Regions from separate parts of the Acidovorax sp. FG48 genome, predicted to be linked through region 1. Evidence: predicted binding sites of a transcription regulator. Region 1 holds the regulator's gene; each other region holds the start of a gene.

Region 1 (10,483 bases):
GTGCTGGGATGGATGCCTGCCTGGCTGGCCGGGCTGGGCATGGCGCTGAGTTCGCTGCTGGTGGTGCTTAACGCAGCGCGCCTGGCGCGCGACCTGCCTTCCTTGCCAGGCTCGCACAGCGCGCCGTTGCCAACAGCCGCTTTGCCTGCGCGCCCCGACCCCACGGCCGGCGGCATGTCGCAGCCATCCCTTGATCTTTCGAAGACCCCACTGGAGCCTGTCTGATGGACATCCTTTATTTGTTGATTCCTCTGTCCGTGATGCTGGTGCTCCTGATTCTGGGAGGCCTGTGGTGGGCGGTGTACCACGGGCAGTTCGAGAGCGTCGAACAAGAGGGGGAGCGCATTCTCCGAGACGGTTGACTTGTGTCAATGCCCGATAGCCGCGACTGCAACAAACTCTTACTGCAATACAAAGAGGTGCCCGATGGATTTTCCAAAAACAAATGCTGCGCACTACAACGATACGGTAGTGCGGCAGTTCTCTATCCTGGCCGTGGTGGTGGGGGTGGTCGGCATGCTGGTGGGCGTCATCATCGCCGCCCAGTTGGCCTGGCCAGAACTCAACTTTGGCATTCCGTGGCTGAGTTATGGCCGCTTGCGACCTTTGCACACCAATGCGGTGATCTTTGGTTTTGGCGGTAGCGCGCTGTTTGCTACCAGCTACTACGTGGTGCAGCGCACCTGCCAGGTCCGGCTTTTTGCGGGTCCTCTGGCCGCATTCACCTTCTGGGGCTGGGTGCTGGTCATTGCGGCTGCGGTGGTCAGCCTGCCCATGGGCTACACCCAGGGCAAGGAATACGCTGAACTCGAATGGCCCATCGACATCCTGATCACGCTGGTCTGGGTGTCCTATGCCATCGTGTTCTTCGGCACCATTGGAACCCGCAAGGTCAAGCACATCTATGTGGCCAACTGGTTCTTTGGTGCGTTCATCCTGGCTGTGGCGCTGCTGCACCTGGTGAACAGCGCAGCCATCCCTGCGGGCATGATGAAGAGCTACTCGGCCTACGCCGGTGTGCAGGACGCCATGGTGCAATGGTGGTACGGCCACAATGCCGTGGGCTTCTTCCTGACCGCTGGCTTCCTGGGCATGATGTACTACTTCATCCCCAAGCAGGCGGGCCGTCCGGTGTACTCGTATCGCCTGTCGATTGTGCACTTCTGGGCGCTGATCTTCACCTACATGTGGGCCGGCCCACACCACCTGCACTACACCGCGCTGCCTGACTGGACGCAATCGGTAGGCATGGTGTTCTCGCTCATCCTGCTGGCTCCCAGCTGGGGCGGCATGATCAACGGCATCATGACCCTGTCGGGTGCATGGCACAAGCTGCGTGACGATCCCATCCTGCGCTTCCTGATCGTGTCGCTGTCGTTCTACGGCATGTCCACGTTCGAGGGCCCGATGATGTCCATCAAGACCGTCAACGCCCTGAGCCATTACACCGACTGGACCATCGGCCACGTGCACTCCGGCGCCCTGGGCTGGGTGGGCCTGATATCGATGGGTTCGCTGTACTACCTGGTGCCCCGTCTGTTCGGCAAGGACAAGATGCACTCCGTCAAGGCGATCGAGTTGCACTTCTGGATGGCCACCATCGGCATCGTGCTGTACATCGCCGCCATGTGGATTGCCGGCGTGATGCAAGGCCTGATGTGGCGCGCGGTCAACCCCGACGGCACGCTCACCTACACCTTCGTGGAAAGCGTGAAGGCGACCTATCCCTTCTACGTGATCCGCGTGGCCGGTGGTCTGCTGTACCTGGGCGGCATGCTGGTCATGGCCTGGAACGTGTGGCTGACTGCCATCTCGGGCCGTTCGGTCAAGGTGGCCATTCCTGCAGTGAACACGGCCCACGCCTGAGTCCGAAGGAGATCATTCATGTCTAACAACAACACATCTGCTTCGACCGGTTTCACCCATGAAAAGGTGGAGACCAACAACTTTCTGATGATCGTGCTGATCCTGATCGTGATCGCCATTGGCGGTCTGGTCGAGATCGTGCCCCTCTTCTTCCAGAAGTCCACGACCGAGGCGGTCAAGGGTGTCGAGCCATACAACGCCCTGCAGCTGGCAGGCCGCGACATCTACATCCGCGAGGGTTGCTACAACTGCCACTCGCAGATGATCCGCCCCTTCCGCGCCGAGACCCTGCGCTACGGCCACTACTCGGTGGCGGGCGAATTTGTGTATGACCACCCCTTCCAGTGGGGTAGCAAGCGCACGGGTCCCGACCTGCACCGCGTGGGTGGCAAGTACAGCGACGAATGGCATCGCATCCACCTGAACAACCCCCGCGATGTGGTGCCCGAGTCCAACATGCCCGCATACCCCTGGCTTGAAAAGAACCAGGTGGACCCAGCAGTGATGGCGCCCCGCATGAAGGCCCTGCGCACCGTGGGCGTGCCTTACACCGACGAGCAGATCACGGCTGCGGCGGGCGAGGTCAAGGGCAAGACGGAGCAGGATGCGCTCATCGCCTACCTGCAAGTCATGGGCCGTGCGCTCAAGTAAGCAAAGGAGATATCCCATGGACATCACCACCATGCGCATCGTCGCCACCCTGGCATCGATGGCCTGCTTCATTGGCATCTGGGTCTGGGCCTACCGAGGCCGCAACAAGGCCCGGTTCGACGAGGCAGCCCAGCTGCCTTTCGAGACAGATTGACCTTCACCAGAACGAGAACACCCCATGAGTGACTTCACCAGCAATTTCTGGTCGGTCTTTGTGACCACGCTGACCCTGGTCGGCATCATCGCCTGCGGCATCCTGCTTTGGATGGCGGGCCGCAAGAAGGTGGTGGCCACCTCCGACAATACAACTGGCCACGTCTGGGATGAGGACCTGGTCGAGATGAACAACCCCCTGCCGCGCTGGTGGGTGTGGCTGTTCGTCATCACCATCGTCTTTGGCCTGGGCTACCTGGCCGCCTATCCAGGTCTGGGCAGCTTCACCGGCAAGCTCAACTGGACGCAGAAGGGCGAGTACGAAGCCGAAATGGCCAAGGCCAAGACGGAGCTGGAGCCGCTGTACGCACGCTTTGCCTCCATGAAGCCTGAAGACGTTGCCGCAGACCCCCAGGCCCATGCCATTGGCGAGCGTTTGTTCATGAACAACTGCGCACAGTGCCACGGCTCGGATGCGCGCGGCAGCAAGGGCTTTCCGAACCTGACGGACAACGACTGGCTGCACGGCGGCACGCCCGAGAAGATCCGCGAGACGCTGGAGAAGGGCCGCATCGGCAACATGCCTCCCATGGCAGCCGCAGTGGGCTCCCCGGAAGACGTGCGTAACCTGTCGCACTACGTGCTGAGTCTGTCGGGCAGCCCCCATGACTCGCTGCGCGCATCGCTGGGCAAGGCCAAGTTTGCCGCCTGCGCAGCCTGCCACGGCATGGACGGCAAGGGCAACCAGGCGCTGGGCGCGCCTAACCTGACCGATGACATCTGGCTGCATGGCTGGGGCGAGGCCGCCATCACCGCCATGATCAACAACGGCAAGGTCAACCAGATGCCTGCACAGGCTGAAAAGTTGACCGAGGCGCAGATCGGCGTACTCTCTGCCTATGTGTGGGGCCTGTCGAACAAGCAGGTGGCTGCACGCTGACCTGGCTGCCGGGCGGTGCGTGAGACGCACGGCCCGGGTTTCCATTTGAAGGCACCCCTCTTACGCCTTATCTCCGTTCACAAAGCGACACCATGAGCACACCCAGCGAGCCGGCTCGCAAGGTCATCCCGATTACGCCAGTCGCGGCAGATGCGTCTTCTGCGGGCGAGATCATCTCGCTGTACGAAGCGCAAAAGAAGATCTACCCGCGCTCCATCAGCGGCCTGTTTGCGCGCTGGCGCTGGGGCATGGTGTTTCTCACACAGCTGGTGTTTTACGGGTTGCCGTGGTTTGAGTGGGGCCAGCGCCAGATGGTGCTGTTTGACCTGGGGGCTCGCAGGTTCTACATCTTTGGCCTGGTGCTGTATCCGCAGGATTTCATCTACCTCACCGGCCTTCTGATCATTTCGGCGTTGTCGCTGTTCCTGTTCACCGCAGTGGCCGGGCGTCTGTGGTGTGGCTTTGCGTGCCCGCAGACGGTGTACACCGAAATGTTCATGTGGATCGAGCACAAGATCGAAGGCGATCGCAGTGCCCGGCTCCGCCTGGACAACGGCCCCTGGACGTTCGAGAAGATCCGCAAGAAGTTTTTCAAGCAAGTGGTGTGGATCGCGGTGGCCCTGTGGACCGGGTTTACTTTTGTGGGGTACTTCGTCCCCATTCGAGAGCTGGGCAGCGAGCTGCTGGCGTTCCAGGGCAGCTGGCAGATTTTCTGGGTGCTGTTCTACGGTTTTGCCACCTATGGCAATGCGGGCTTCATGCGCGAGCAGGTCTGCAAGTACATGTGCCCTTATGCGCGCTTTCAAAGCGCGATGTTTGATAAAGATACGCTGATCGTTACCTACGACCCTGAACGTGGCGAGCAGCGTGGTCCGCGCAAGAAGAACATCGACTACAAAGCCCAGGGGCTGGGCGATTGCATTGACTGCTCGCTGTGTGTGCAGGTCTGTCCCGTGGGCATCGACATCCGCAAGGGCTTGCAGTACGAATGCATCGGCTGTGGCCTGTGTGTGGACGCCTGCAACACCGTGATGGACAAGATGCAGTACCCGCGTGGGCTCATCCGCTATTCGACCCAGAACGGCGTGGCCAAGCACTGGACCCAGTCGCAGATGTTGCGCCGCGTGCTGCGCCCCCGCGTGCTGATCTACAGCGCTGTGCTGGTCACCCTTTGCGTGGCCATGTTGGCCAGCCTGGTGGTGCGCACGCCGCTGAAGGTGGATGTGGTGCGGGACCGCGCTGCGCTCTCGCGCATCGTGGCAGGTGGCAAGCTGGAGAACATTTACCGGCTGCAGATCATGAATGCCACCGAGGGCGAGCAGCGTTATCGCATCAGTGCGCGGGGCCTGGAGGGGCTCGAAGTGGCTTCCGAGGCTGAAGTGGACATTGGCGCGGCAGAGTCTCGCTGGGTGGCCGTGCGGTTGCAGATTCCTTATGGTTCCGCCACGCCCGGATCGCACGCCGTTCAGTTTGATGTGCAGGCCGTAGGAGCAGCGGCCCATGTCACGGAGAAATCCGTGTTCCTTGTACCGCGCTGAGCGGTATTCCGGTGGGGCCCTTCAGGGCCGCACTTTGACCGATATTGTTGAGGAGTAAAGCACCATGTCTTCAAACCCTGCCATTGCAACCCCGGCGGCAACCGTACCCTGGTGGAAGTTTGGCCATGTGTGGCTGGTGATTGCCGGGCCTCTGATCGTGATCGTGGCGGGCTTTGTGACGCTGTGGCTGGCGATTTCGCGGCCCGACCCCGTGGTGGCGGAGGACTACTACCGCCAAGGCATCGAAATCAACAAGGCACTGGTGGCGCCGGAAAAGAGTCTGGCGCCGGCCCTCAAGGCCCGCAACCATGCGGCCACCCCTGTGCAAGACCAACCACGCTGAAACCCCAGGGTCGCACACCCTGGCGACCCCGGCAGCACCAGGAGACAGAACCTATATGTGGACGCAACGCCTGATGTGGATTGCATGGCCCGCCTTTTTGATGGCGGGTGTGCTGGAGATGCTGGTTTTTGCCATGGTGGACCCCCAGGACCTGCACTGGTTCGGGCAGCCTCTGGCGCTGTCGAGGCAGGGGGTGTACACCCTCGCATTTTTTGTGTTCTGGGCCATCACCATGGCCACCAGCGCATTGACCACGCTACTGTCCATGTCCCCGTTTGAGGTCAACCGCTGTCCCGTGCCCGACGGGGAGCGCCCTGACGATTGCCGCAAGACATCGTCGTCTTGCTCCTGAGCCTTTTTCGCCGGTTCATGCGGACATGCGCTGCATGCCGTTTTAAAAGGGACCGGCGGACTTTGGTACGGCCCCGACTCTCAGCCGACGAGGGGCCGTAATCAGTGGCAGGTCTGCTGGCTGTTCACAATGCGTCGCAGGGCATCGGTGTCGAGGATGCGCACATGGCGCTGTTTGACTTCCACGATGCCTTCTTCCACAAACTTGGAGAAGGTGCGGCTCACTGTTTCAAGTTTGAGGCCCAGGTAGCTTCCGATCTCTTCGCGCGTCATGCGCAGCACCAGTTCTGATTGCGAGAAACCCCGTGCATGCAGGCGCTGCACCAGGTTGAGCAAGAAGGCCGCCAGGCGCTCCTCGGCACGCATGCTGCCCAGCAGCAGCATCACACCATGTTCGCGCACGATCTCGCGGCTCATGATCTTGTGCACGTGGTGCTGCAGGGCCGTGACTTCGCGGGAGAGTTCTTCGATGCGGTCGAAAGGCATGACGCAGACCTCGGCATCTTCCAGGGCCACTGCGTCACAGGTGTGGTGGTCATTCACGATGCCGTCCAGCCCGATGATCTCGCCCGCCATCTGGAAGCCCGTGACCTGGTCGCGACCGTCTTCGGTGGCTACACAGGTCTTGAAAAAACCGGTGCGGATGGCATACAGGGACGTGAAGGACTCGCCATTGCGAAACAGCGTGCCGCCGCGCTTGACCTTGCGGCGGACAGCAACGACCTCGTCAATGCGCTGCAGTTGCTCTTCGTTCAAGCCCACGGGCATGCACAGCTCGCGAAGGTTGCAGTTGGAGCAGGCGACTTTGATGGTGAGCGGGTTCATAGACACATGGGCTTGGGTTAGCGGTCAAGCATATCGCGCTTGCCGTACACGAACCTGAATACAGAGCGCGGGCAAGCGGCTGACCTTCATCAAATTGTCGCTGTATCGCTTGCGGGTTCACTTGATGCAGGTCAAGGACATGTCCCAGAGCCTACGGCACAGTCAAGGTGTACGCAAGGAAATTTCCCCATGACTGCTGTTTCGCCAGACCTTCTGCGCCGCTTTGACGTGCCAGGGCCCCGCTATACATCCTATCCAACGGCCGACCGTTTCGTGGAGGCGTTTGGTCAGGAAGACTATGTGCTGGCGCTGCAACAGCGCCGCTCGGGCACGCTGGCCAAGGCCATGCCGCTGTCCCTGTACGTGCACATCCCGTTTTGCGAATCCCTGTGTTACTACTGCGCCTGCAACAAGATCATCACCAAGCACCATGACCGCGCCGAGGTCTACTTGCGCTACCTGAGCCGCGAGATCGACCTGCACACCGCGCACTGTGGCGTAGGACAGGTGGTGAGTCAACTGCACCTGGGGGGAGGCACACCCACCTTCCTCTCCGATTCGGGCCTGAGAGAGCTGATGGCCATGCTCAAGCGCAGCTTCACGCTCGCGCCTGGGGGGGAATACTCGATCGAGGTGGACCCCCGCACCGTTAATGCAGAGCGTCTTGCACTGTTGGCTGAGCTGGGTTTTAACCGGCTGAGTTTTGGCGTACAGGACTTTGATGCCGAAGTGCAGAAGGCTGTGCACCGCATCCAGCCTGCCGAGCAGGTGTTTGCGCTGGTCGAATCTGCGCGTTCGTTGGGCTTTGACTCGGTGAATGTGGATTTGATCTACGGCCTGCCGCGCCAGACGCCCGAGTCTTTTGACCGCACGCTGGCCCAGGTGGCACAACTGCGGCCTGACCGCATCGCGCTGTATGCCTACGCGCACCTGCCAGAGCGTTTCAAGCCACAGCGCCGCATCATCTCTGCGGAGTTGCCCACGGGCGCGAGCAAGCTTTCCATGTTGTCGCGCTCGCTCGATGCCTTCATGGATGCTGGATACGTGTACGTGGGCATGGACCACTTTGCGCTGCCCACCGACGCCCTGGCCGTGGCCAAGCGCCAGGGGCGCCTGCACCGCAACTTCCAGGGCTATAGCACGCAGCCGGACTGCGATTTGATCGGCTTGGGCGTATCGGCCATTGGCCGTGTGGGGGCAACCTACAGCCAGAACTCCAAGACGCTGGATGAGTACTACGACTTCCTGGACCAAGGGCGGTTGCCCGTAGTGCGCGGGTTGGCGCTCACGCGCGACGACCTGGTACGCCGTGCGGCCATCATGGCCCTGATGTGCCAAGGGGAACTGCTGTTCGAGCCGATGGAGCAGGCGTGGCTGATCGACTTCCGTCAGTATTTCGCGGCGGAGTTGGCCCAATTGGAGGGCATGCAGGAGCAAGGGCTGGTGCGCGTTGGGCCTGAGGGCATTGAAGTGACCGCGACCGGTTGGTTCTTCGTGCGGGGCATCGCCATGGTTTTTGACCGCTATCTGCAGGCAGACCGCAACCGCGCCCGGTTTTCGCGCATCATCTGATACCTATGCTTGCCACGGTCGGCTGGACTGCTTTGCTCATGGGACTCGCTGGCGGGTCCCACTGCCTGGCCATGTGCTCCGCGCCTTGCGGAGCACTCGTGGGGCAGGGCGGCGCGCCACCGGCGGAGGACAGTGCTGAGCAGGTGGTGCGCTGGGCGCCGCGTGGCGGTGCGCTCCAGCGTACCGTGGCCTTTCATTTGGGGCGCCTGGTGGGATATGCCAGTGCCGGTGCATTGGCGGCCTTGGCCATGGACAGTCTGGCATGGCTGACCCAGCAGACCACCGCGTTGCGTCCCGCCTGGACGCTGATGCACGTGGCAGTCATGGCCTGGGGGCTCATGATGATGGTGCAGTCCCGGCAGCCTGCCTGGGTGGAGCAGGCGGGCCGCTCCGTATGGGCGCGTGTTCGACCGCTGGTCGGGGCGCCAGGCGGCGTGATGGCGGCCGGGGTTCTGTGGGCCCTGATGCCTTGCGGGTTGCTCTACTCGGCCCTGTTGGTCGCGGCGCTCAGTGGAGGGGCGCTGGAGGGGGCCCTGACCATGGCCCTGTTTGCCGTGGGCAGCGGGGTCTGGCTGGTGGGTGGCCCCTGGGCTTGGAGCAGCCTTCGCAACCGCCTGAATCTCGCACGGGCTCAGTGGGGCACGAGGGCCGCAGGCGCCATGCTGTGCGCGGTCGCTGCCTGGGCGTTGTGGATGGATCTCATTTACAAGCCATCGCTCTGGTGCCGCTGAGCGGGCGGCGCTGATTTGTCCTGTCACCGCCAATCGCCCGCTGGTTCCAAGCGGGGCGATGCCTCAGCCCAAGGTATTGCGGTGCTCCAGTCAGGCCCGATTTCTGCCAAGTGTTGCCGGATCGCCGCGCGGTCTGCCGGTTCTTCGCCACGTCACTGGAACTGGTGATAATCTGCGTAACTATTGGTGGCATTGATGTCGCCATGTATCGTGCGCCTGACGTGAACTCATCCATCCTCATCGACATCAGCCAATTGCGTGTCGGCATGTACATCCAGCTCGACGTGGGCTGGATGCACCATCCGTTCCCGACCAGCAGTTTCCGGGTGGCGTCGTCGGAACAGATCGCCACCTTGCGCGAGCTGGGGTTGACCGAGGTACGTTACGTCCCCAAAAAGAGCGATCCAGAACTGCAGGAGCTGGTGCCTGCTGCCTGGAGCGTGCCCGAGATGACAGCCCCACCGCCCAACGGCCTGGATGCGCCCGGGCCTGGGACGGCCACTGTCGTAGACCCCGAGGCACAGCGTCGCCGTGAGCTGCTGGAAGCACAAAACCGGGCCTTGGCCGCCTGCAATCAGCGTTTCTCAGAAGCCACCCGTCAGTACCAGTCCATGGAGCGCACGGTTTCCGAGCACCCGGACCAGGCCAGGGCCAAGGGCGAGGCGCTGGTCTCTGGATGCGTGACCGAACTGCTGGAAAACGGCGACTCCGTCATCCGGCTGCTGTCCGAGGGCGTGGGCGAGCGCAACGGATTGCATCCGATCAATGTGATGGTGATTTCGTTGCTGCTGGGGCGGTCCCTGGGCATGAAGAGCGAGGAACTGCACGATCTGGGTGTGGCCGCATTGATCCACGACATTGGCAAGCTCAAGCTGCCGCCCAATCTGCGCCAGCCCACCCCTTCCATGATCCCCATGGAGCGGACACGCTACGAGACCCACGTGGCGGAATCCGTTGCCCTGGCCAAACGCATGGGGTTTGCCGATGCAGTGCTCACGGCCGTGGCGCGGCACCACGAAATGTGTGACGGCAGTGGTTTTCCCCAGCGCCTGAAGGGGCCCGATCTGGGGCGCATGAGCCAGGTCCTGGCGCTGGTCAACCAGTACGACCGCATGTGCAACCCGGCCATGGGAGTAACGGCGCTGACGCCCCACGAGGCGCTCTCCGTCATCTTTGCCCAGCTCAAGGCCCGTTTTGATTCGGTGGTCCTGGGGGCTTTCATTCGCATGATGGGGGTCTACCCGCCCGGCTCCATCGTGCAATTGGTCAATGACCGGTATGCCATCGTGGCCTCGGTCAACTCGTCGCGGCCGTTGCGGCCCAAGGTCATCGTGCACGACCCACGGGTGCCCAAGGAAGAGGCGCCGATCCTGGATCTGGAAACTGTCCCTGAACTGGGCATACGGCGCAGCCTCAAGCCCGCACAACTGCCGCGTGACGCGCTGGACTACCTGTCTCCCCGGCAGCGGATCTGTTACTTTTTTGAGCGAGCGGTCAGTCCCGGCCCTGACGA
Region 2 (10,483 bases), on a different contig from region 1:
CCAGCTCCAGCCCACGCACGAAGACGTTGGCGGCCTGGTACGACAGCTCAATGCCCTTGGTACTGATGGCGTCCACGTTCTGCACGTTGGTGACGTTGGGGGTGACGAGCACATTGGTCTGAGAGTACAGCGCGTCCTTGGTGCGCTCAAAGAACGCCGTCAGGCGCAGCAAACCGTTGCCTAGGTCCCGCTCGGCCGTCAGCTCGGTGGTCCAGCTCTTTTCGGGCTTGAGGTTGGGGTCGTTGTTGATGAGCGTGCCGCTGCCGCTGATGCCGCCCTGGTACAGCTCAGACACCGTGGGCATGCGTACGGCGCGGCCTGTCGATGCCTTGAGCACCCAGAGGTCGCTGGCCTGGTAGGCCACCGCAGCCTTGGGCGAGAGGTAGTTTTCGTTGCGATCAGGGTGGCCCACGGTGGTGGTGGCGTTGCCTGTCTGGCCGTTGCTGGCGCTCCAACGCTCGGCGCGAGCGCCCAGCACGGCCTTCCATTGGGGCGCGATCTTCCAGGTGTCTTGCGCCCACAGGCCGATGAGCTGCGTGTCGCCGTTGAAGGCTTGGTTGCGGGCACCTGCGGCACCGTTGATCCAGTTGGTCGTGGTGTTCTCCACGGTGCGCAGCTGGTAGCTGTCGCGCTGCAGGCCAAAGTCCACGATGTGTGCGCCCAACACCCCATCAGGCCGCCAGGTGCCCTTGGCGGCCAGGGTGTTCCAGCCCGTGCCCTTGCTGTTGACAATGCGCCCTGCCCCGCCGTTCAGCGCCGCGGGCAGTGCCACGGTGGCGGCGCGCAGGGTGTCGGTCTGGTAGTCGTACAGGCTGGCGGCTACCTCCCAGTCAAACACGCCTTGCGTGCGGCTCTTGACCGACAGGCCGTGCATGAAATGCGTGAGGTCTTCGTTGGAGACGTTGAAGTCGGTGGGCGTGAGCGCGAACGAGCGGCCGTTGATGTTGACCGTGCCGCTGTACACCGCATTGCCATTGGCGTCGCGCAGGTAGCTGGTGGGCCGACCTTCGGACTCGTTGTGCCACCAGCCCAAGGTGTAGGCGGCCCGCACCGTGGGCGAGAAGTCGTAAGCGATCTTGGCCTTGATGTGGTCTTGCTGCGTGTGGTACTGCGTGGCGGTGCCCAGCAGATACCAGGGCTGGTTGCTGCGGTTGTTGTCCAGTACGGCGCCCGTCACGGGTGTGCCCGCACTGCCCACGGCACCTGCCGACACGAGGCGCGTGGGGAAGGTGAGCGGCTGGCCTTCGCTGTCGGTCTTGTTGAAGTTAAGGAACCACGACCAGTCGCCATTCTTATTGCCCACCGAGGCGCTCACCTGCTTGCCGCCGTAGGTGCCGTTGGTGCTGTACAGGTCGAACGGCTGGTGCTGGTAGCTCACCTGCCCGTGCGCCTCAAACTTCGTCGGCATGCGCGTAAGGTAGTCCACCACCGCGCCCACCGAGTTGCCTGCGTAGGCGGCCGAGAACGGGCCGTAGAGCACGTCCACGCGCTCGATCTCTTCGGGCGTGACCAGCATCCAGCGCGGCGCGTTGGTGGGGCCGTTGCCCAGGTAGTTACTCAGCAAGATGCCATCGGCAAACACCATGGAGCGCGCCGGGTTGCCCGTGCCCGACGCGCGGGTGGACAACACGGCGTGGTTGTAGTCGCCGATGTAGCGCTTGCGCACCAGCAGACTGGGCAGGTACTTGAGGGCGTCTTCGCTGTCGGTGGCGTTGATCGAGTGCTCGATCTGCTCGCGCGTCACGCCTTCGATGGTGGTGGGGATCTGCGTGGGCAGAGAGGTGGGCTGGCCACCGCTGATGGTAACCACGCCCAGTTCCTTGACCGGGGCATGGCTGGCAGTGCTGGTGCTTGCGCTATCAGCGGCGGAGGAAGCACCGGCATACGTGATGCCCAGGACGAGGGGAAAGGCACTGGCCACGGCCAGCGCCATGCGGCTTTTGCGCATGGAAACTCCTGAAAATCAAGCCAAATAGGCCGCAAGCGCAGGTGAATCATGCGCAAGCAGCTATCGAATCAATAGCGATTTCAGGAGAGCGATGGGGGCCCGCGCGGCGGCAGCGGCGCGGCAGTGCGCGCTGCAATGTGCGCGGCAGGGATGGGGCGCAGGGCATGCGCCAGGGGGTGAACCACAGGCAGCTGGGCCTGGGATGCGGGAGGGGGAGCGCCCACATGCGCACACAGCGGGCAGTCCAGCGTGTGGCTGGACAGTTCCTTGGCGCCGTCGTCGGTCTTGACCAGCACCTTGATGGCGCCCGAGCCCGAGCAAATCAGCTCCATGGCCTGCGGATGCACCAGCGGCGACGCCACCGCCACGCCGATCGACAACACAAACCACGCCAGCACCAGGCGGGCGAGCCAGCGAAGGCTGCGAAGGGTTTGCAGGGACGGCAAGGACATGGAGGCGCCATTGTAGGTGCGCGGCTCGCGCCGACCGGCGCGCGGGTCATCTGCGTGACCGCTTGACGCCACCCACCGACCTAGGATGTGCGCCTGCCAACACCACAAACAAGGAGACACGCCATGCTCACACTCTGCGGCTTTTCGGCCAGCAACTACTACAACAAGGTCAAGCTGGCCCTGCTCGAAAAGGGCCTGCCGTTCACCGAAGAGCTGGCCTGGGTGGGCGAAACCGACCGCAGCGCCAGCCCGCTGGGCAAGGTGCCCTACCTGCGCACGCCGCAGGGACCGCTGTGTGAGTCTGCCGTGATGGCCGACTACATCGAAGCCGCCCATCCCGAGCACCCGCTGATCCCGGCCGACCCCTACCAAGCCGCCAAGGTGCGCGAGCTGATCACATTCCTGGAACTGCACCTGGAGCTGGTCGCGCGCAACCTGTATCCCCAGGCCTTCTTTGGCGGCACCGTGAGCGAGACGGCCAAGGAAAAGGTCGGCGCACAGCTGCAGAAGAACATTGCCGCCTTCGGCCAGCTGGCCCAGTTCAGCCCCTACGTGGGCGGCGACACCTTCACCATGGCCGACTGCGCGGCCATCGTGCACCTGCCGCTGGTCAGCTCGGCCACCAAGATCGTCTACGGCAAGGACTACCTGGCCGACCTGCCCGTGCGCGACTACCTGGCCCGCATGGCCGAGCGCCCCCATGTGCAGCGCGTGAACGCGGACCGCAAGACCAACACAGCCGAAATGCTGGCGCGCCCGCCCAAGCGCTGAGCCCTCCCCGCAGCGGTGTCACCGGGCAGTGACACCGCGCGCCATCCCTTGACCTTGGTCAACCCACCGCGCCGCGCACAGGCGCACCATGCAGGTATCCGATCACCCCGAGGAGACCCCGCATGGACAAGACCCAAGCCGCCCCATTTCGCCAGCAGTTGCTGACCCGGCAGTCCGAGCTGCTGGCCCAGCTGGCCGCACAGCGCGGCGGCGTCATCGGTCGCGCCGAAGTGGCCGCTGAACACTTTGGGCAACCGGAAGACCCACGCGCCCAGGTGGCCACCGAGCGCGAACTGGAATTTGCCCTGGGCGAACGCGAAACTGCGCACCTAGCGGCTGTCGAAGCCGCCCTCGCCCGCATCGAAGCGGGCACATATGGCGAGTGCACAGACTGCGGCGCCCACATCACCGCCGCCCGCCTGCATGCCCAACCCGAGGCAGCGCGCTGCGTGCATTGCCAGGAAAAGGCCGAGCAACACCCGCGTGCTGCGTGAGCAGGTTCGCCCGCTCCCCCCTCTTCCTTCCCGTTTTTGTCATCACTTCAAGAAAGCCGATTCATGAGCACTTTTCACGCCGTTGTCTGGATGGACCAATCCGAAGCCCATGTGGTGATGTTCGACCGCGAACACGCCGAAGCTCAGCGCATCAAGTCCCGCAGCCACCACAAGCACCAGGGCAAGGCCGAAGACCTCGCACCGTTTTTTGCCGAAGTGGCCCAGGCCCTGACCCACACCCGCGAGGTGCTGCTGGCCGGCCCGGGCCTGGTGCGCAACCAGTTCCGCGACTGGACCGCCAAACACCATGCGGCCGTGGCCGGCGTGGTCGTGGACTCGGTGGCCGCGGACCATCCGACAGACGCCCAGCTGGTGGCCATGGCGCGCCAGTACTTCAAGAAGTTTGACAACATGGCCGCCGATCCGTCGGTCGCCTGACCGACCTCCCGGCCACGCCACGGCGTGGCCCCTGGCTGCTATCCTCTGCGGGATGCGCAGCCTCTTTCACCTCGCCTTTCACGTCACCGACCTGGACGCCGCCCGCCGCTTTTACGGCGGCGTGCTGGGCTGCCAGGAAGGCCGAAGCACCGACACCTGGGTGGACTTCGATTTTTTTGGCCACCAGATCTCGTTGCACCTGGGCACACCGTTTGCCAGCGCCCGCACCGGGCATGTGGGGGACCACCTGGTCCCCATGCCGCATTTCGGCGCCATTCTGGAACTCCCCGACTGGCATGCACTGGCCGCGCGGTTGAAGGCCGCCGGCACTGCCTTCGTGCTGGAGCCGCAGGTGCGCTTTGAAGGCCAGCCCGGCGAGCAGTGGACGATGTTCTTCCACGACCCCAGCGGCAATCCGATCGAGATCAAGGGCTTTCGCTCGCTGGACGCGGTGTACGCAACGTGAGCTACACCTTCGCGTCGGCCACCATCCTGCTCCTGCTGATCACCGATCCGCTGGGCAACATCCCTATCTTTGCCAATGCCCTGCGGGGCGTGGCGCCCGAGCGCCGGGCGCGGGTGATCCTGCGGGAGGTGCTGATTGCGTTTGCCCTGCTGCTGGTGTTCCTGTTCTTCGGGGCAGAGTTTCTGCGGGTGATGAACCTGAGCGACCTGTCGCTGCAGATTGCCGGCGCCGTGGTGCTGTTTTTGATCGCGCTGCGCATGATCTTTCCGTCGGCAGATGGTCCGCAGGCGGAGCTGCCCGGCGAGCCGCTGATCGTGCCGCTGGCCATTCCTGCGCTGGCAGGCCCTTCGGCACTGGCCACCGTCATGCTGCTGGTGGCCCAGGCGCCGGAGCGGCGATGGGAATGGGTGGGCGCGCTGTGCGTCACCATGGCCGTGTGTGCCGTGGTGCTCTTGCTGGCCGAACGCATCCAGCGCCTGGTGGGCGAACGCGTGGTGATGGCGTTTGAACGCCTGATGGGTCTGGTCCTGGTTGCGATCTCTGTCGAGATGCTGATCCGGGGCATCAAGCAGCTCGCACACCAGTTGTAACGTAGCCGTCGGCAGCCAGGCAGCCTGCCGCTGCGCCAGCCTCGGTGGGCGTGGCACCGCACCCGACGCCTTGCACCACCGCGGGGTCCCTTCGCCTCAGCGGCGCTGCAGGATCGGCATGCTCCCCAAGGCAAACACCGAGTTGGGCACATTGACCCGCGCCATCAGTGGACGGGGCTTGGGCGCCAGGGGCAGCTTGGTCCGGGCAGCCGGGGCCTTTTCCTCCACCACCGTGCCCTGCTTCAGGGCCTGGTCCACCAAGTCCTGCAGCGTCACCGACTGCAGGTATTCCATCACGCGGGAGTTGAAGCTGGTCCACAGCTCGCCCGTCATGGATTTGACCTGCGCAGCCTGGCCAGCGCCAAGGTTCTGCAGCTCGTCGTTCTTGAGGTTCTCCACCGCCAGGATGATTTCGGCCACCGACACCTGCTCGGCCCGCCGCGCCAGCGTGTAGCCGCCGCCTGGTCCGCGGGTACTGTCCACGAGGCCGGCACGGCGCAGCGCGCTGAACAGCTGCTCCAGGTAGGAAAGGGAAATGCCCTGCCGCGCGCTGATGGTGGACAAGGGCACGGGCCGCAGCTTCTGGCGCAGGGCCAGGTCGGTCATGGCGGATACCGCCAGCTGTCCTCGGGTCGTGATACGCATCGTTGCTACTCCTTGTGAACACAGGCAGCTACAGGCCGCAGCGCAGATCGCCACGGAAGCTGCCAAACGTCAATGTAGATAGTTTCATACTTCGCGTATATTCGTTTTATCGTGTTTTTTTCTTCGATTTTTTCGAAGCTTTGAGGTCTCCATGAATTTCAAGCACTTGCGTTACTTCTGGACGGTGGCCAAGGCAGGCGGCGTGATGCGGGCGGGTGAGCAGCTGAACACCACCCCGCAAACGCTGTCTGGCCAGATCAAGCAGCTGGAAGAATGGCTGGGCCACGACCTGTTCCGCAAGCGGGGGCGCGGCCTGGAGCTGACCAGCGAGGGCCGCGTGGCACTGGGCTATGCTGAGCAGATCTTTGCGCTGGGGGACGAGCTGGAAAAATCCATCCGGCTGGCGCGGGGGCAGGAGAAGCCCCTGGAGTTCCGGGTGGGCGTGGCCGACTCGATTGCCAAATCCGTCGCCTACCACCTGCTGGAGCCCGCGCTGGGGATGCCGCAGCGCGTGCACATGACCTGCCATGAGGGCAAGTTTCCCGAACTGATTGCGCAGTTGAGCCTGCACCGGCTGGACCTGGTGCTGGCCGATGAGCCGGTGTCCAACAAGATCGGCGTCAAGGCCTTCAACCACCCGCTGGGCACCAGCAGCATGAGTTTTCTGTGCGCCCCCGCCTTGAGGGCCCAGCTGGAGGGACCCTTCCCACAGTGCCTGCATGGCGCGCCCATGCTCATTCAAGGCCCCATGTCGTCCGTGCGCCAGCAGCTCGACCATTGGCTGAACAAGCACCAACTGCAGCCCCGCCTGGTCGGTGAGTTCGACGACAGTGCGTTGATGAATGCGTTTGGACGTGAAGGCCGGGGCATCTTCACCTCCCCCTCCGTACTGGACGAGGAGACCACGGCCCAGTTTGGCGTGGAAGTCATCGGGCGCTCCTCCGAACTGGTGGAGGAGTTCTTTGCCATCTCCGTCGAAAGGCGCATCACCCACCCTTGTGTGGTGGCCATCACCAAAGCCGCGAAGGCGGATCTTTTTGCCCATTGAGCCCGTCGGAAACGTCGCGGTAGTCGGGCACCTCCACGGCAGTCTGAACAGGAGACCGCGAAGGCAATCCACCCTTGGCAGCGCCTAGCGCGTCAACCATCGGGCGCACAAACAAAAACGCCCACTGGGTAGTGGGCGTTTTGCTTTAGCAAGGATTGCTATGTTTTGGTTGCGCGAGAAGGATTTGAACCTCCGACCTTTGGGTTATGAGCCCAACGAGCTACCAGACTGCTCCATCGCGCGATAAGGAGTAAATTATACCCTATTATTCAGCTGCTGCCGAATTATTTTCGGTTTCTGCAGCACGGTCGACCAGTTCGACCAGGGCCATGGGCGCATTGTCGCCCACGCGGAAGCCCATCTTCAGGATGCGGGTGTAGCCACCAGGACGCACCTTGAAACGGGGGCCCAGGTCGTTGAACAGCTTGGTCACGCTATCACGGTCGCGCAGACGGTTGAAAGCCAGGCGGCGGTTGGCCACGGAGTCTTCCTTGGCCAGGGTGATCATGGGCTCGATCACGCGGCGCAGTTCCTTGGCCTTGGGAACGGTGGTCTTGATGACTTCGTGCTCGATGAGCGAGTTCATCATGTTCTGCAGCATCGCGAGGCGGTGCGAGCTGGTGCGGTTGAGTTTGCGAAGGCCGTGTCCGTGGCGCATGGTGCTTTCTTTCTACTGTCTATGTAATTAAATCGGGCAGCCGGATCAGGTACTGTCCGAGGCACTGTTCCCCGTGAGGAACGAAAAGTCCCCCTTTCGGAGGACATCAAACCGGGCGCCCAAACTTTGGGCAGCCTTCGATTATAGCTTTGGCTTAACGCTTGTCCAGACCTGCTGGAGGCCAGTTCTCAAGCTTCATGCCCAAGGTGAGGCCGCGCGATGCCAGCACTTCCTTGATTTCGTTGAGCGACTTGCGACCCAGGTTAGGCGTCTTGAGCAGCTCGTTCTCGGTGCGCTGGATCAGGTCACCGATGTAATAGATGTTCTCCGCCTTCAGGCAGTTGGCAGAACGCACGGTCAGTTCCAGCTCGTCCACAGGACGCAGCAGGATCGGATCGAACGTCGCATTACCACGTGGGCCTGCAGGTGCATCGAATGCAGCCAGTTCGCCGCCTTCGAGCTGCGCAAATACCGCCAGCTGTTCCACCAGGATCTTGGCCGATGCGCGCACAGCGTCTTCGGCAGTGATCGCACCGTTGGTTTCGATCTCGACCACCAGCTTGTCCAGGTCGGTACGCTGCTCCACACGGGCGCTTTCCACGGTGTAGCTCACGCGCTTCACGGGGGAGAACGATGCGTCCAGCACAATGCGGCCAATCGACTTGGTCGATTCGTCGGCATAGCGGCGCATGTTACCGGGCACATAGCCACGACCCTTCTCCACCTTGATCTGCATGTCCAGCTTCCCGCCGGCAGACAGGTTGGCGATCACGTGATCAGGGTTGACGATTTCCACATCGTGAGGGGTCTGGATATCACGGGCAGTGACCACACCTTCGCCATCTTTGCGCAGGCTCAGTGTCACTTCGTCACGGTTGTGGAGCTTGAAAACCACGCCCTTGAGGTTCAACAGGATGTTGACCACGTCCTCTTGAACGCCGTCGATGGACGAATACTCGTGCAGAACGCCTGCAATCGTGACTTCCGTCGCTGCGTAACCCACCATGGACGAGAGCAGGACGCGCCGGATGGCATTGCCCAGCGTGTGGCCGTACCCACGCTCGAACGGCTCCAGTGCGACCTTGGCACGGTTATGGCCAAGCTGTTCGACATTGATCGCCTTGGGTTTCAGCAAATTGGTTTGCATTCAGACTTCCTCTCAATACCCCCAGCTCGTTACACCGGTAAGGCTGGTGAAGCACCTAAACCGCGATGCCTCGCGGTTCAGGGACGGTTTGCTTGAAATACTTCCGTACTCTACGGATTAACGCGAGTACAACTCAACGATCAGCGATTCGTTGATGTCGGCGCCGAACTCGTCGCGGTCAGGCACCTTCTTGAACACGCCTTCAGCCTTGTCGGCGTTCACTTCAACCCAGGCAGGCATGCCCACTTGGGCTGCCAGCTGCAGAGCCTCGACCACGCGGGCTTGCTTCTTGGACTTTTCGCGGACAGCAACCACGTCACCCACCTTGACCAGGTACGAAGCGATGTTCACCGATTTGCCGTTCACCGTGATCGACTTGTGGGACACCAGTTGGCGCGCTTCAGCGCGGGTGGAGCCGAAACCCATGCGGTACACGACGTTGTCCAGACGCGATTCCAGCAGGAACAGCAGGTTGGCGCCGGTGTTGCCCTTCTTGCCGTCGGCAGCTTCGAAGTAACGGCGGAACTGCTTTTCCAGCACGCCGTACATACGCTTGACCTTCTGCTTTTCACGCAGTTGCAGACCGTAGTCAGAGGTGCGGGCGCCCGAAGTGCGGCCGTGTTGGCCGGGCTTGGAGTCGAACTTGGACTTGTCCGCGATGGAGCGACGTGCGCTCTTCAGGAACAGGTCGGTGCCTTCACGGCGGGAGAGTTTGGCCTTGGGGCCGAGATAACGTGCCACTTGAGCTTCCTTTGTGTCATCTGCCGCAAACCATTGCGGGAGCCGCCTGAGGCGCTTGCGCGTTCACAGGCGGCGGTGGGCTTAGAGAGAAATTAGATACGACGGCGCTTTTGAGGGCGGCAGCCGTTGTGAGGCACCGGGGTCACATCGGAGATCGATGTGATGCGGATGCCCAGTGCGCCCAGTGCGCGCACCGACGACTCACGGCCAGGACCTGGGCCCTTGATTTCCACGTCAAGGTTCTTGATACCTTGATCGATGGCAGCGCGGCCGGCCACTTCGGAAGCCACCTGGGCTGCGAAGGGGGTGGACTTGCGCGAGCCCTTGAAACCTTGGCCACCGGACGAAGCCCATGACAGAGCGTTGCCCTGGCGATCGGTGATCGTGATGATGGTGTTGTTGAACGAGGCGTGCACGTGGGCAATGCCGTCCGAAACGTTCTTCCGGACCTTCTTGCGGACGCGCTGAGCTGCGTTATTGGCAGGAGACTTAGCCATGATGATCTTTCAATCTTTATTTCTTCAGTGCAGCAGCACCCTTGCGCGGACCCTTGCGAGTGCGTGCATTGGTACGAGTGCGCTGACCACGCATTGGCAGACCGCGGCGATGGCGGAAGCCACGATAGCAGCCGATGTCCATCAAACGCTTGATGTTCATCGTGGTTTCGCGGCGCAGGTCACCTTCAATGGTGAACTGCTCGATTTGCTCGCGAATTTTTTCCAGATCGCCGTCCGTCAGATCTTTGATCTTCTTGGAGTAAGCGATACCAGTTGCTTCGCAGATCTTGCGAGCGCGGGTGCGACCAATGCCAAAAATGGCGGTCAAACCGATTTCCGCGTGCTTGTGCGGCGGAATGTTAATGCCAGCGATACGTGCCATATGCGTCCTCTAATACTTTCCAATCAACCTTGGCGCTGCTTGTGACGCAGATCCGTGCAGATCACACGCACCACACCCTTGCGGCGGATGATCTTGCAGTTGCGGCAGATTTTTTTGACCGAAGCCGAAACTCTCATTGCATTCTCCTAAAACTTTTCCATCCGTCCCGGCTGCTTCGCACGGAACACAATTTGTGCCCGCGAAAA
Region 3 (10,483 bases), on a different contig from region 1:
GTTTTTTCGGCCTTTGCAGCGGGTGACGCACCCAAAGCGGCCAAGCCGGATCTCGTCAAGGGCGAGGCCAGCTTCACTGCGGTGTGTGCGGCCTGCCACGGCGCAGACGGCAATTCGGCCATCGCGGCCAATCCCAAGCTGTCGCAGCAACACCCCGAATACTTGGTCAAGCAGCTGCAGGAATTCAAGTCCGGCAAGCGCAACAACGCCATCATGAAGGGCTTTGCTACGGCCCTGTCGGATGACGACATGCGCAATATCGCCTACTGGCTCACGTCCAAGCCCGCCAAGGCCGGCTTTGCCAAGGACAAGGACCTGGTGGCCATGGGTGAACGCATCTACCGCGGCGGCATTGCCGACCGCCAGATCGCCGCGTGCGCTGGCTGCCATAGCCCCAATGGCGCTGGCATCCCTGCGCAGTACCCCCGCCTGTCGGGCCAGCACGCCGACTACACGGTGTCGCAGCTGAACATGTTCCGTGACGGCTCGCGCGCCAACAGCATCCAGATGACCCAGGTCGCCGCCAAGCTCAACGACAAGGAAATCAAGGCCGTGGCGGACTACATCGCCGGCCTGCGTTGAGTGATTGCTTGATATTTGTCATGCCCCGGCCTGATTGACCGGGCGGCACGGAACCTACCGCCAATAACAACCCCAAAAAGGGCGGGTCCATCGCAGCGATGGTCCCGCCCTTTTTCTTTCGCGCTTCGCAGACACCGCACCCACCCATGTCCGACAACACCCAGGGCCTTCGCATGAAGTCCGGCTCCCAGGCCTTGCGCGCCGGGGTCGAGCTGCTGTCTTCGATGCGGTTCGCCATCTCGCTGCTGACGGTGATCTGCATCGCCTCGGTCATCGGCACGGTGCTCAAGCAGCACGAACCTTCGGCCAACTACGTCAACCAGTTCGGACCGTTCTGGGCCGAGTTGTTTGGCGCCATCCAGCTCAACGCGGTGTACAGCGCCTGGTGGTTCCTGCTGATCCTGGCGTTCCTAGTGATCAGCACCTCGCTGTGCATTGCCCGCAACACGCCCAAGATCCTCACCGACCTCAAGGTCTACAAAGAGAACATCCGCGAGCAAAGCCTGAAGGCGTTTCACCACAAGGCTGAGGCTGCGCTCAGCGACTCTGCCGAGGCCGAGGCACGTCGCATTGGCACGCTGCTGGCGGGTGGCGGATGGAAGGTGCGCCTGCAGCAGCGCGACACTGCCGCCGGCCCAGGCACCGGCTGGATGGTGGCGGCCAAGGCGGGGGCGGCCAACAAGATCGGCTACATCGCGGCGCACAGCGCCATCGTGCTGGTGTGTGTGGGTGGCCTGCTGGACGGCGACCTCATCGTGCGGGCGCAGATGCTGCTGGGGGGCAAGTCGGTCTACACCGGGGGCGGACTGATCGCCGATGTGAAGCCCGAGCACCGCCTGTCCGAGCGCAACCCCACCTTCCGGGGCAACCTGCTCGTGGCCGAGGGCACGCAGTCGAGCACGGCCATCCTGAGCCAGTCCGACGGTGTGCTGCTGCAGGACCTGCCGTTTGCGATCGAGCTCAAGAAGTTCATCGTGGAGCACTACTCCACGGGCATGCCCAAGCTGTTCGCCAGCGAAATCATCATCCACGACAAGGCCACGGGCGAGAAGACGCCTGCACGCGTCGAGGTGAACCACCCGGCCAGCTACAAGGGCATCGAGATCTACCAGTCGAGCTTTGACGACGGCGGCTCGCACCTCAAGCTGCGCGCCGTACCCATGGTGGCGGGGGCCAAGCCTTTCGATGTCGAAGGGGTGGTGGGCAACTCCACGCAGCTCACCAACAAGGGCGGTGGCCCTGGCAGCGATACGCTGACGCTGGAGTTCACGGCGCTGCGCACCATCAACGTCGAGAACTTTGGTGGCGCTGGCCCGGGTGGCAGTGGCGCCGACGTGCGCAAGGTGGACCTGCGCGAATCGGTGGAGTCGCGCCTGGGCGCCGCCAACAAGACCGTCACCAAGAAAGAACTGCGCAACGTCGGCCCCAGCGTGAGCTATAAGCTGCGTGATGCTGCCGGCCAGGCGCGGGAGTTCCACAACTACATGCTGCCGGTGGACACCGGCGATGGCGTGCCAGTGTTCCTGCTGGGGGTGCGCGAGTCCCCGGCAGAGCCCTTCCGCTACCTGCGGGTGCCGGCGGATGACAAGGGCAGCATGGACGGTTTCATGCGCATGAAGGCCGCCCTGGCCGACCCCCAGGCCCGGGAGCAGGCGGTACGCCGCTACGTGTCCCAGGCCATGGATGCCTCGCGCCCCGACCTGGCCGAGCAACTGCAGCAGTCTGCCGTGCGCGCGCTGGCGTTGTTCGCAGGGCGTGGCGTGGTCGATGGCAAGCCCACGGGCGGGCTGCAGGCCATCTCGGACTTCATGGAAGCCAATGTGCCAGAGGCGGAGCGTGCGCGCGCAGGCGAGGTGCTGGTGCGCATCCTGAACGGCACGCTGTTCGAGCTGGCCCAGTTGACCCGCCAGCGTGAGGGCCTGCCGCCGCTGCCGCAGGACAATCAGACCCGGGGTTTCATGACCCAGGCCGTGCTCTCCCTCAGCGATGCGCAGATCTACCCAGCGCCGCTAGCGTTTGAACTTAAGGACTTCACCCAGGTCCAGGCCAGCGTGTTCCAGGTGGCGCGAGCCCCTGGCAAGAATGTTGTCTATCTGGGCTGCGCCTTGCTGATCCTGGGCGTTTTTGCCATGCTCTACGTGCGCGAGCGGCGCGTGTGGGTCTGGGTGGCCCCGCAGGATGGCCGTACCCACGCCACCATGGCCCTGTCCACCAACCGCAAGACCATGGACGGCGACCAGGAGTTTGTCCAGCTCGCACAAAAACTGATCGGGGCATCGCCCCGCGAAGGCACCGCATGAACACCGCGACTTCTACCTCGACCGCTACCACGATCACCCTGAACGAGGGGTTCTTCTCGCGCCGCAACTGGTTGGACTGGCTGTTTGCCGCCATCGTGGCCGTGGGCGGGCTGTATGCGCTGCAGCGCTACGGCGCCTTCATGGATGTCTATGAAAAGGGCATTTTGCTGGGAGCCATCCCGTGCACCATCTGGCTGGGCTGGTTCTGGCGCCCGCTGCGCGTGCTGATGCTGGTGGTGGCGGCCGTAGCGCTCATGGCCATTGGCCTGTACCAGCAAGACGGGGCGGGCAGCCTGGCGCGGGCGGACACGGTGTTCGGCCTCAAGTATTTCCTGTCCAGCCAGTCGGCCATCCTGTGGATGAGCATGCTGTTTTTCATCAGCACGGCGTTTTACTGGGTGGGCATGTTTGCGCGCGGTGAAGGCAAGACGATGAGCATGCTGGGCTCGCGCATTGCCTGGGTGGCGGTGGCGATGGCGCTCATCGGCACGCTGGTGCGCTGGTACGAAAGCTACCTGATCGGCCCGGACATCGGCCACATCCCGGTCAGCAACCTCTACGAAGTGTTCGTTCTGTTTTGCTGGATGACGGCCGCGTTCTATCTGTACTACGAGCAGCAGTACGACACGCGCGCGCTGGGTGGTTTTGTGATGCTGGTGGTCAGTGCTGCCGTGGGCTTTTTGCTCTGGTACACCGTGGTGCGCGAGGCGCATGAGATCCAGCCGCTGGTCCCCGCGCTCAAGAGCTGGTGGATGAAGCTGCACGTGCCCGCTAATTTCATCGGTTATGGCACGTTTGCGCTGTCGGCCATGGTGGCGTTTGCCTACCTGATCAAGCAGCAGGCCACCGAAACCCGCTGGTACAAGCTGGCGCCACTGTGGCTGCTGGGCGTGGTGCTGTGTTTCGAGCCCATCGTGTTCCGCCAGGGCGCGACGGAAAACGGCGGCAGTTACTGGATGGTGTACTTTGGCATTTCGGCCTTCATCGTTGCGGGCATTCTGCTGGGCCGCAAGCGCATCGCGGCGCGCCTGCCCTCGTTCGAGATCCTGGACGACGTGATGTACAAGTCCATCGCCGTGGGCTTTGCCTTCTTCACCATCGCCACGGTGTTGGGCGCGCTGTGGGCGGCAGAGGCCTGGGGCGGCTACTGGAGCTGGGACCCCAAGGAAACCTGGGCCCTGATCGTCTGGCTCAACTACGCGGCCTGGCTGCACATGCGGCTCATGAAGGGCCTGCGCGGCACAGTGTCCGCCTGGTGGGCGCTGGTGGGGCTGGCAGTGACGACCTTCGCGTTCCTGGGCGTCAACATGTTCCTGAGCGGCCTGCACAGCTACGGCACGCTCTGAGAGGGCGAGCGCTGTTGACGATCCCTGCCAGATCGTCAACGGGCGCGGCGTGCATGTCGGGCATTTGCAGGTGCACAGCAACTATTGCGTCTTCGGTGTAACCTGAGTGGTCCAGGGAACGAACTAACAGTTGTTCTGCTCTACCGCTGCAGCTGTTTCCCCCTAAATGACCGGAGCCACCATGCTGATCCCCTCACGCGATTCGGGTTTCAACCACCCGTACTCCTCCGAAATCACCCCCCGCTCGGTCTACGAAGACCGTCGCCAGATGCTCAAGCTGATGGCGGGCGGCGCTGCCGGTGCCGCCATGGCCGCATGGGCGGGCCGGGAGGCCCTGGCGCAGCAGGTGGCGGTCACGCGCCCTGGCAAGCTGGCGCCTCTGGCGGGGGCCAAGTCGGCAGTAGCGGGTGCCGTCTCCATGGAGAAGCTCACGGACTACAAGGACGCGAGCACCTACAACAATTTCTACGAATTTGGCACCGACAAGGCCGACCCCGCCCGCAATGCGCACACTCTCAAGACCAGCCCGTGGACGGTGGAGGTTGAGGGCCTGGTTAAGAAGCCCGGCAAGTACGGCATTGAAGACCTGATCAAGCTGAGCGCGCAGGAAGAACGCATTTACAGACTGCGCTGCGTCGAAGGCTGGTCCATGGTCATCCCGTGGGTGGGGTACTCGCTGGCTGAGCTGATCAAGCGGGTGGAGCCCCAGGGCAGCGCCAAGTACGTGGAGTTTGTGACCCTGGCCGACAAGGCCACCATGCCCTTCGTGGGCTCGCGCGTGCTAGACTGGCCTTATGTGGAAGGCCTGCGCATGGACGAGGCCATGCACCCGCTGACCTTGCTGGCCTTCGGCATGTACGGCGAAGTGCTGCCCAACCAGAACGGCGCCCCGGTGCGTCTGGTGGTGCCATGGAAGTACGGCTTCAAGAGCGCCAAGAGCATCGTGAAGATCCGCTTTGTCGAAAAGGAGCCAGGCACCGCGTGGAACAAGGCGGCCCAGCAGGAGTACGGGTTCTATTCCAACGTGAACCCCAATGTGGACCACCCCCGCTGGAGCCAGGCGACCGAGCGGCGTATTGGTGAAGACGGCTTGTTTGCCAAGAAGCGCAAGACCTTGATGTTCAACGGCTACGAAGCCCAGGTCGGCCAGCTCTACGCGGGCATGGACCTCAAGAAGTTCTACTGATCTCCCGGGCCTCGCCGCCTTCCTGGGCAGTGTGCGAGGCCACGGTGGTTCTTGAATCGCGATGCGAAAACTATTGCTCCACCCCGCCGCCAAACCGGTGGTGTTTGTGTTGTGCCTGTTGCCGCTGGCATGGCTGGTCTACGCGGCGGTGGCGAACCAGCTGGGCGCCAACCCTGCAGAGGCGTTGATCCGCGCCACTGGTGACTGGACGCTGCGGGCGCTTTGCCTGGTGCTGGCGATCACTCCACTGCGCGTCATTACCGCCACCCCGCAACTGGCGCGGTTTCGGCGCATGCTGGGTTTGTTTGTGTTCTTTTACGGAGTGCTGCACCTGCTGAGCTACAGCTGGTTCGACATGGGTTTCGACATCCCGGACATCCTGCACGACATCGCCAAGCGGCCCTTCATCCTGGTGGGCACATTGGCCCTGGTGTTGCTGGCCCTGTTGGCTGCGACGTCGTTCAATCGCGCGATCAAGGCCTTGGGCGGCAAGCGCTGGCAGGCGCTGCACCGCACTGTCTATGCCGTGGCCGGGCTGGCGGTGCTGCATTTCTTCTGGATGCGTGCGGGCAAGAACAATTTTGGTGAAGTGACCATCTATGCCGCCATCCTCGGCGCGCTGCTGGGCTGGCGACTTTGGCACCGACTGCAAAAGCGGTCGGCTGCACCGGCCGGTTCAGCGGCAAGACGGACAGCCGCTGGATCTCCGGGACGTTAAATGCTATTAAATTTATAGCTTCTTGGGCATGTAGTTGTAGCGCTTGCAGTCGATTTGACCAACATTCACCCATTGACTGCCCGCAGCGCAGGGCGCATCTGCCGGGTCACAGGGTCGATGTACGCGGTGGGAATCTGGTAGGCGCGATCATCGAACAGGTCGATGCCGCACATCAGGTTCTCGATCCATTCAAAGAAGTCGCTAATGGCTTCCTTGCCCATGATCGGGGCACCATGCTGCGGCACGATCATGGCAATGTCGAGCTGCCGTGCCATGCGTGCCCACAGGCGCAGGATTTTGTTGGACACCATGTAGCGGCGGTGGAACCCCTCCATGCGCGGAATGTGCGCCTTGAGGTCAGTCACCGGCACACGGGCCTCGGCCCCTGACATCATGGACACCCCCAGGTCGCCCGTGAACAGGATGCGGCTGACCGGGTCGTAGAAGTGGAAGTTGCCCTCGGAGTGCATGAAGTGCGCAGGCAGCAACACCAGCTCATGGCGCCCCAGAGGCAGGTGGCCGCCACCGTCGGGCACTCCGATCACGCGGTTTTCGGTCTTGCCCACCTTGGTGAAGTGCGGTGCAAAGCGCTCCCACACACGTGAGATCACCAGGTTGGCCTTGGTGCTGGTCATCCAGCGGTCCAGCGAGGCGATGATGTCCGGGTCTGCGTGCGAGGCGATCAGGTACGACAGCTTGTGCGGCGGGAAATGCTTTGTCATTCCCATGAACAGCTCGTTGAACGCGAGGTTGCCGCCCGGGTCGATGATGGCGCCGGTGTCGTCGTCCACGATCAGGAACTGATTGGCCTGCACGGCCTGCCCATCCTCCTCAATGAGGTCGGTGAACATCAGGCAAGCATGATTTTTGTCGCGGTAGAGTTCCAGGGCCATGGCCATCCTGCGGTGCAATAAAGCGCAGACTGTACGAGTACCCCTAAGCTTTGTGCTTGATGGAAATCAAGCGAAACCGCATTGCCTGGCCATTCTGCGCAGGCGATCGAATGCTTCAGCGTGGCTGCGAGGCGCTGGCCGCAGGCGACGGCGCAGTGTTGGTGTCGTTGCCCGGCGTGAGTGTTTGCGGCAGCGTGGCACGCTGGCTCGCTGCAGGGCCGGTCGGCAGATACAACGGCCCCCGCTGACCACAACCGAAGAGGGCTGCCGCACTGGCAGCAAGGACAAGCGTCCTGACTAGAATTTGGGGAGCTTTCAACATGCGCAAATTGTAATGACCGACCTCGAATTCATGGACCACGCCGAACAACTGCTGCTTGCCGTCGAGCGCAGTTGTGATCGCATCAACGACACCTCGGATGCCGATGTGGACAGCCAGCGCTCGGGGGGCATGGTGACCTTGACCTTTCCCAATCGCAGCCAGATCGTGATCAATCTGCAAAAGCCGCTGCACGAGGTGTGGATGGCGGCCCGATCGGGCGGCTACCACTACCGTTTTGATGGCAGCCACTGGCAGGACACCAAAGGCGCGGGGGAGTTTTTTGCGTGCCTCACGCGCGACGCGTCACAGCAGTCCGGCATGTCGCTGCAGTTTTCTGCGTGACGGTTTTCGCCCCGCCAGCCTAAGGGGCTGGTGCTGGGGCGTTGGGGCGATCAGTTACGGAACAAGTCCAGGATGCGACTGCGCTCTTCAGAAGGCGGAGGCGCCTGGGGGGCTACCGCCGGAGATACGGATCGGTCTTCCACCACCCCCACGCTCGAAACACCCGCGTTGCGAGCGTATTCCTCGTAGAACCACTCGCCGCCCACATTCACGACACCGGGCGGCACCGTGGGCTCCATCACCGGCACACCCTTGAGCGCGCGCTCCATGAAGCTGATCCACACCGGCAGGCTCAGCCCGCCCCCGGTTTCCCGGCTGCCCAGATTGCGCGGCGTGTCATAGCCAATCCAGGTCACGGCCGCGATGGTGGGCTGGAACCCGGCAAACCACGCGTCCACCGAATCATTGGTGGTGCCGGTTTTGCCATACAGATCGGGACGCTTCAGGGTGGCCTGAGCACGCGCTGCGGTACCGGTGCGGGTTACTTCCTGCAACAGGCTGCTCATGACATAGGCGTTGCGCGCATCAATGGCACGTGGCTGTTCACTCAACGCGGGGGGGGTGATCTCTGAAATCACCCGGCCCTTGTGGTCGGTGACCTTGGCGATCAGCCAAGGATTGATGCGGTACCCGCCGTTGGCGAACACCGAATACGCAGAGGCCATTTGCAGAGGCGTCACTGAGCCTGCACCCAGCGCCATGGTCAGGTAGGCGGGGTGTTTCTCGGGGTCGAATCCAAACCGTCCCACCCATTCCTGTGCCGTCTTGGGGCCTACGGCCTGCAGGATCCGGATGGAGATCATGTTCTTGGACTTCGCCAAGCCGGTGCGCATGCTCATGGGGCCGTCGTACTTGCCGTCGTAGTTCTTGGGCTCCCAGGGTTGGCCGCCGGTGACACCCGCATCGAAGAACAGCGGGGCGTCGTTGATCACAGTGGTGGGGGTGAAGCCTTTTTCGAGCGCCGCCGAGTAAATGAAGGGCTTGAAGCTGGAGCCCGGCTGGCGCCAGGCCTGCGCCGCGTGGTTGAACTTGTTTTTGTCGAAGTCGAAGCCACCCACCAGTGCACGAATGGAGCCGTTACGCGGGTCCAGAGCCACAAAAGCGCCTTCCACTTCGGGCAGCTGTGTAATTTCCCAGGCGCCCTTGGGTGTCTTGACCACACGGATCACAGCCCCACGCCGTATCTTGATATTGGGAGGGGCCTTGTCGCTGAGGCCGGATTGCGCAGGCTTCAGTCCATCGCCTGTGATCTCGACCGAATCCCCGTTGGCACGGGCGGCCAGGATGCGTTTGGCGGATGCCTCCAGCACCACCGCGGAGAGCACGTCGCCGTTGTCCGGGTGGTTGGCCAGTGCGTCATCAATGGCGTCTTCCACCTCCTGGGCGCTGGCAGGCAGCGCCACAAACTTTTCGGGCCCCCGGTACTGCTGGCGCCGTTCGTAGTCCATGATCCCACGCCGCAAGGCGACATAGGCCGCCTCTTGTTCTGCAGCATTGAGGGTGGTGTACACATTGAGACCGCGTGTGTAGGCCTCGTTGCCATACTGGGCAAAGATCAGCTGGCGGGCCATTTCCGCCACGTATTCAGCGTGGATGCGTGTGTTGTCGGGCCCCGTGCGGATTTTCAGTTCTTCTTTCTTGGCTTGCTCTGCTTGTTGTGCAGTGATGAAGCCGTTTTCTTCCATCCGCTCGATGATGTACTGCTGACGAGCGCGGGCACGTTTCGGATTGCTGATGGGGTTGTAGGCAGACGGAGCCTTGGGCAAACCGGCAAGCATCGCAGCTTCAGCGATCGAAACAGATTTGAGCGGTTTACCAAAATAAGCTTCGGAGGCAGCCGCAAAACCGTAAGCACGATTGCCGAGGAAAATCTGATTCATGTAAATCTCAAGAATCTGATCCTTGGTCAGCAAATGCTCCAATTTGAAGGTTAGTAAGATTTCGTAAATTTTGCGAGTAAATGTTTTTTCTGAAGACAGATAAACATTGCGTGCCACCTGCATGGTGATCGTGGAAGCGCCTTGGCTTTTTACTCGCCCCAAGTTGGCGAGACCCGCACGCAGAACACCTTTGTAGTCCACTCCACCATGCTGAAAGAAACGGGCATCTTCAATCGCCAAAACGGCGTCTTTCATGACCTGCGGAATCTCGCCGATGGGTGTGAGGTTGCGACGCTCTTCGCCAAACTCGCCCAGCAAGGCTCCTTCCGCTGAGTACACCCGCAGCGGCAGTTTGGGACGGTAGTCCGCCAAGTCAGAAATGTCTGGTAGGTTGGGGTAGGCCACCGACAGCGCCACAGCAATTGTGAGCGCCAGGCCCACGGCTGCGGCTGCCGCCAGTCCTGTGATCCAAAGGGTGATACGAACCAACCAGCGAAGCCAACTGGGGCGGGTGCGAACAGGAGAGGAGTCCGGCTTGTCGGAGGACTTCGAAGGGGAGGGCGGCATATCGCTCCGATGGGGTAAGACCGCCCATTATAAAAATGTCCACCGCTGGGGCTCGAAATCCAATTTCGTACTTGGCAAGGTGCCGCCGAAAGGCTTCCGGTAGTGGCCGAGCGGTATTGCAGCGCCCAAAAATTTCGTCTGCTTTTGGCAACGCTCTTCTGACGTTACAGGGGGAAAAATCTTTGCTGGAGAACTATCTTACTGATAGCATTCATGTGAAGTGTTAAGTTTTGTTGCCTCATTTTGGCAAGTTACAGGGGACCAATCTTGATCTCAATGGGGTCTTTGTTCAATCGCCAGTCTGCTCCGCTGCTGGGAATCGACATCAGCTCCTCCAGTGTCAAGCT

What was found. Region 1 encodes FNR, which switches genes on or off when oxygen is low (the NO sensors DNR and NnrR bind a similar motif). Its sites were predicted from a motif close to TTGATNNNNATCAA; they were not measured.
Region 2: a site for FNR is predicted at 3,220-3,233, ahead of ACODSU_RS14630 (TraR/DksA family transcriptional regulator). Genes of this name have one in related genera too.
Region 3: a site for FNR is predicted at 7,082-7,095, ahead of ACODSU_RS05325 (oxygen-binding di-iron domain-containing protein). Genes of this name have one in related genera too.

What each region holds. Positions count from the first base shown of each region.
Region 1 covers NZ_JBMDJH010000006.1:33,428-43,910, forward strand. Annotated here, with positions in the region: gene ACODSU_RS10555 (heavy metal translocating P-type ATPase) at 1-225, shown strand, start outside; gene ccoS (cbb3-type cytochrome oxidase assembly protein CcoS) at 225-362, shown strand; gene ccoN (cytochrome-c oxidase, cbb3-type subunit I) at 427-1,866, shown strand; gene ccoO (cytochrome-c oxidase, cbb3-type subunit II) at 1,885-2,517, shown strand; gene ACODSU_RS10575 (CcoQ/FixQ family Cbb3-type cytochrome c oxidase assembly chaperone) at 2,534-2,671, shown strand; gene ccoP (cytochrome-c oxidase, cbb3-type subunit III) at 2,696-3,610, shown strand; gene ccoG (cytochrome c oxidase accessory protein CcoG) at 3,703-5,148, shown strand; gene ACODSU_RS10590 (FixH family protein) at 5,213-5,491, shown strand; gene ACODSU_RS10595 (hypothetical protein) at 5,547-5,843, shown strand; gene fnr (fumarate/nitrate reduction transcriptional regulator Fnr) at 5,945-6,667, opposite strand; gene hemN (oxygen-independent coproporphyrinogen III oxidase) at 6,857-8,239, shown strand; gene ACODSU_RS10610 (sulfite exporter TauE/SafE family protein) at 8,245-8,970, shown strand; gene ACODSU_RS10615 (cyclic di-GMP phosphodiesterase) at 9,174-10,483, shown strand, end outside.
Region 2 covers NZ_JBMDJH010000009.1:124,612-135,094, forward strand. Annotated here, with positions in the region: gene ACODSU_RS14615 (TonB-dependent receptor) at 1-1,948, opposite strand, end outside; gene ACODSU_RS14620 (DUF2946 family protein) at 2,029-2,400, opposite strand; gene ACODSU_RS14625 (glutathione S-transferase) at 2,524-3,171, shown strand; gene ACODSU_RS14630 (TraR/DksA family transcriptional regulator) at 3,294-3,665, shown strand; gene ACODSU_RS14635 (hypothetical protein) at 3,729-4,103, shown strand; gene ACODSU_RS14640 (VOC family protein) at 4,156-4,569, shown strand; gene ACODSU_RS14645 (MarC family protein) at 4,566-5,159, shown strand; gene ACODSU_RS14650 (Rrf2 family transcriptional regulator) at 5,256-5,804, opposite strand; gene nhaR (transcriptional activator NhaR) at 5,956-6,852, shown strand; tRNA gene ACODSU_RS14660 (tRNA-Met) at 7,019-7,095, opposite strand; gene rplQ (50S ribosomal protein L17) at 7,118-7,510, opposite strand; gene ACODSU_RS14670 (DNA-directed RNA polymerase subunit alpha) at 7,665-8,657, opposite strand; gene rpsD (30S ribosomal protein S4) at 8,775-9,398, opposite strand; gene rpsK (30S ribosomal protein S11) at 9,491-9,895, opposite strand; gene rpsM (30S ribosomal protein S13) at 9,912-10,277, opposite strand; gene rpmJ (50S ribosomal protein L36) at 10,301-10,414, opposite strand.
Region 3 covers NZ_JBMDJH010000003.1:96,504-106,986, forward strand. Annotated here, with positions in the region: gene ACODSU_RS05300 (c-type cytochrome) at 1-582, shown strand, start outside; gene ACODSU_RS05305 (cytochrome c biogenesis protein ResB) at 729-2,882, shown strand; gene ccsB (c-type cytochrome biogenesis protein CcsB) at 2,879-4,228, shown strand; gene msrP (protein-methionine-sulfoxide reductase catalytic subunit MsrP) at 4,410-5,414, shown strand; gene msrQ (protein-methionine-sulfoxide reductase heme-binding subunit MsrQ) at 5,476-6,132, shown strand; gene ACODSU_RS05325 (oxygen-binding di-iron domain-containing protein) at 6,198-7,025, opposite strand; gene lptM (LPS translocon maturation chaperone LptM) at 7,141-7,347, opposite strand; gene cyaY (iron donor protein CyaY) at 7,360-7,689, shown strand; gene ACODSU_RS05340 (penicillin-binding protein 1A) at 7,740-10,136, opposite strand; gene ACODSU_RS05345 (pilus assembly protein PilM) at 10,404-10,483, shown strand, end outside.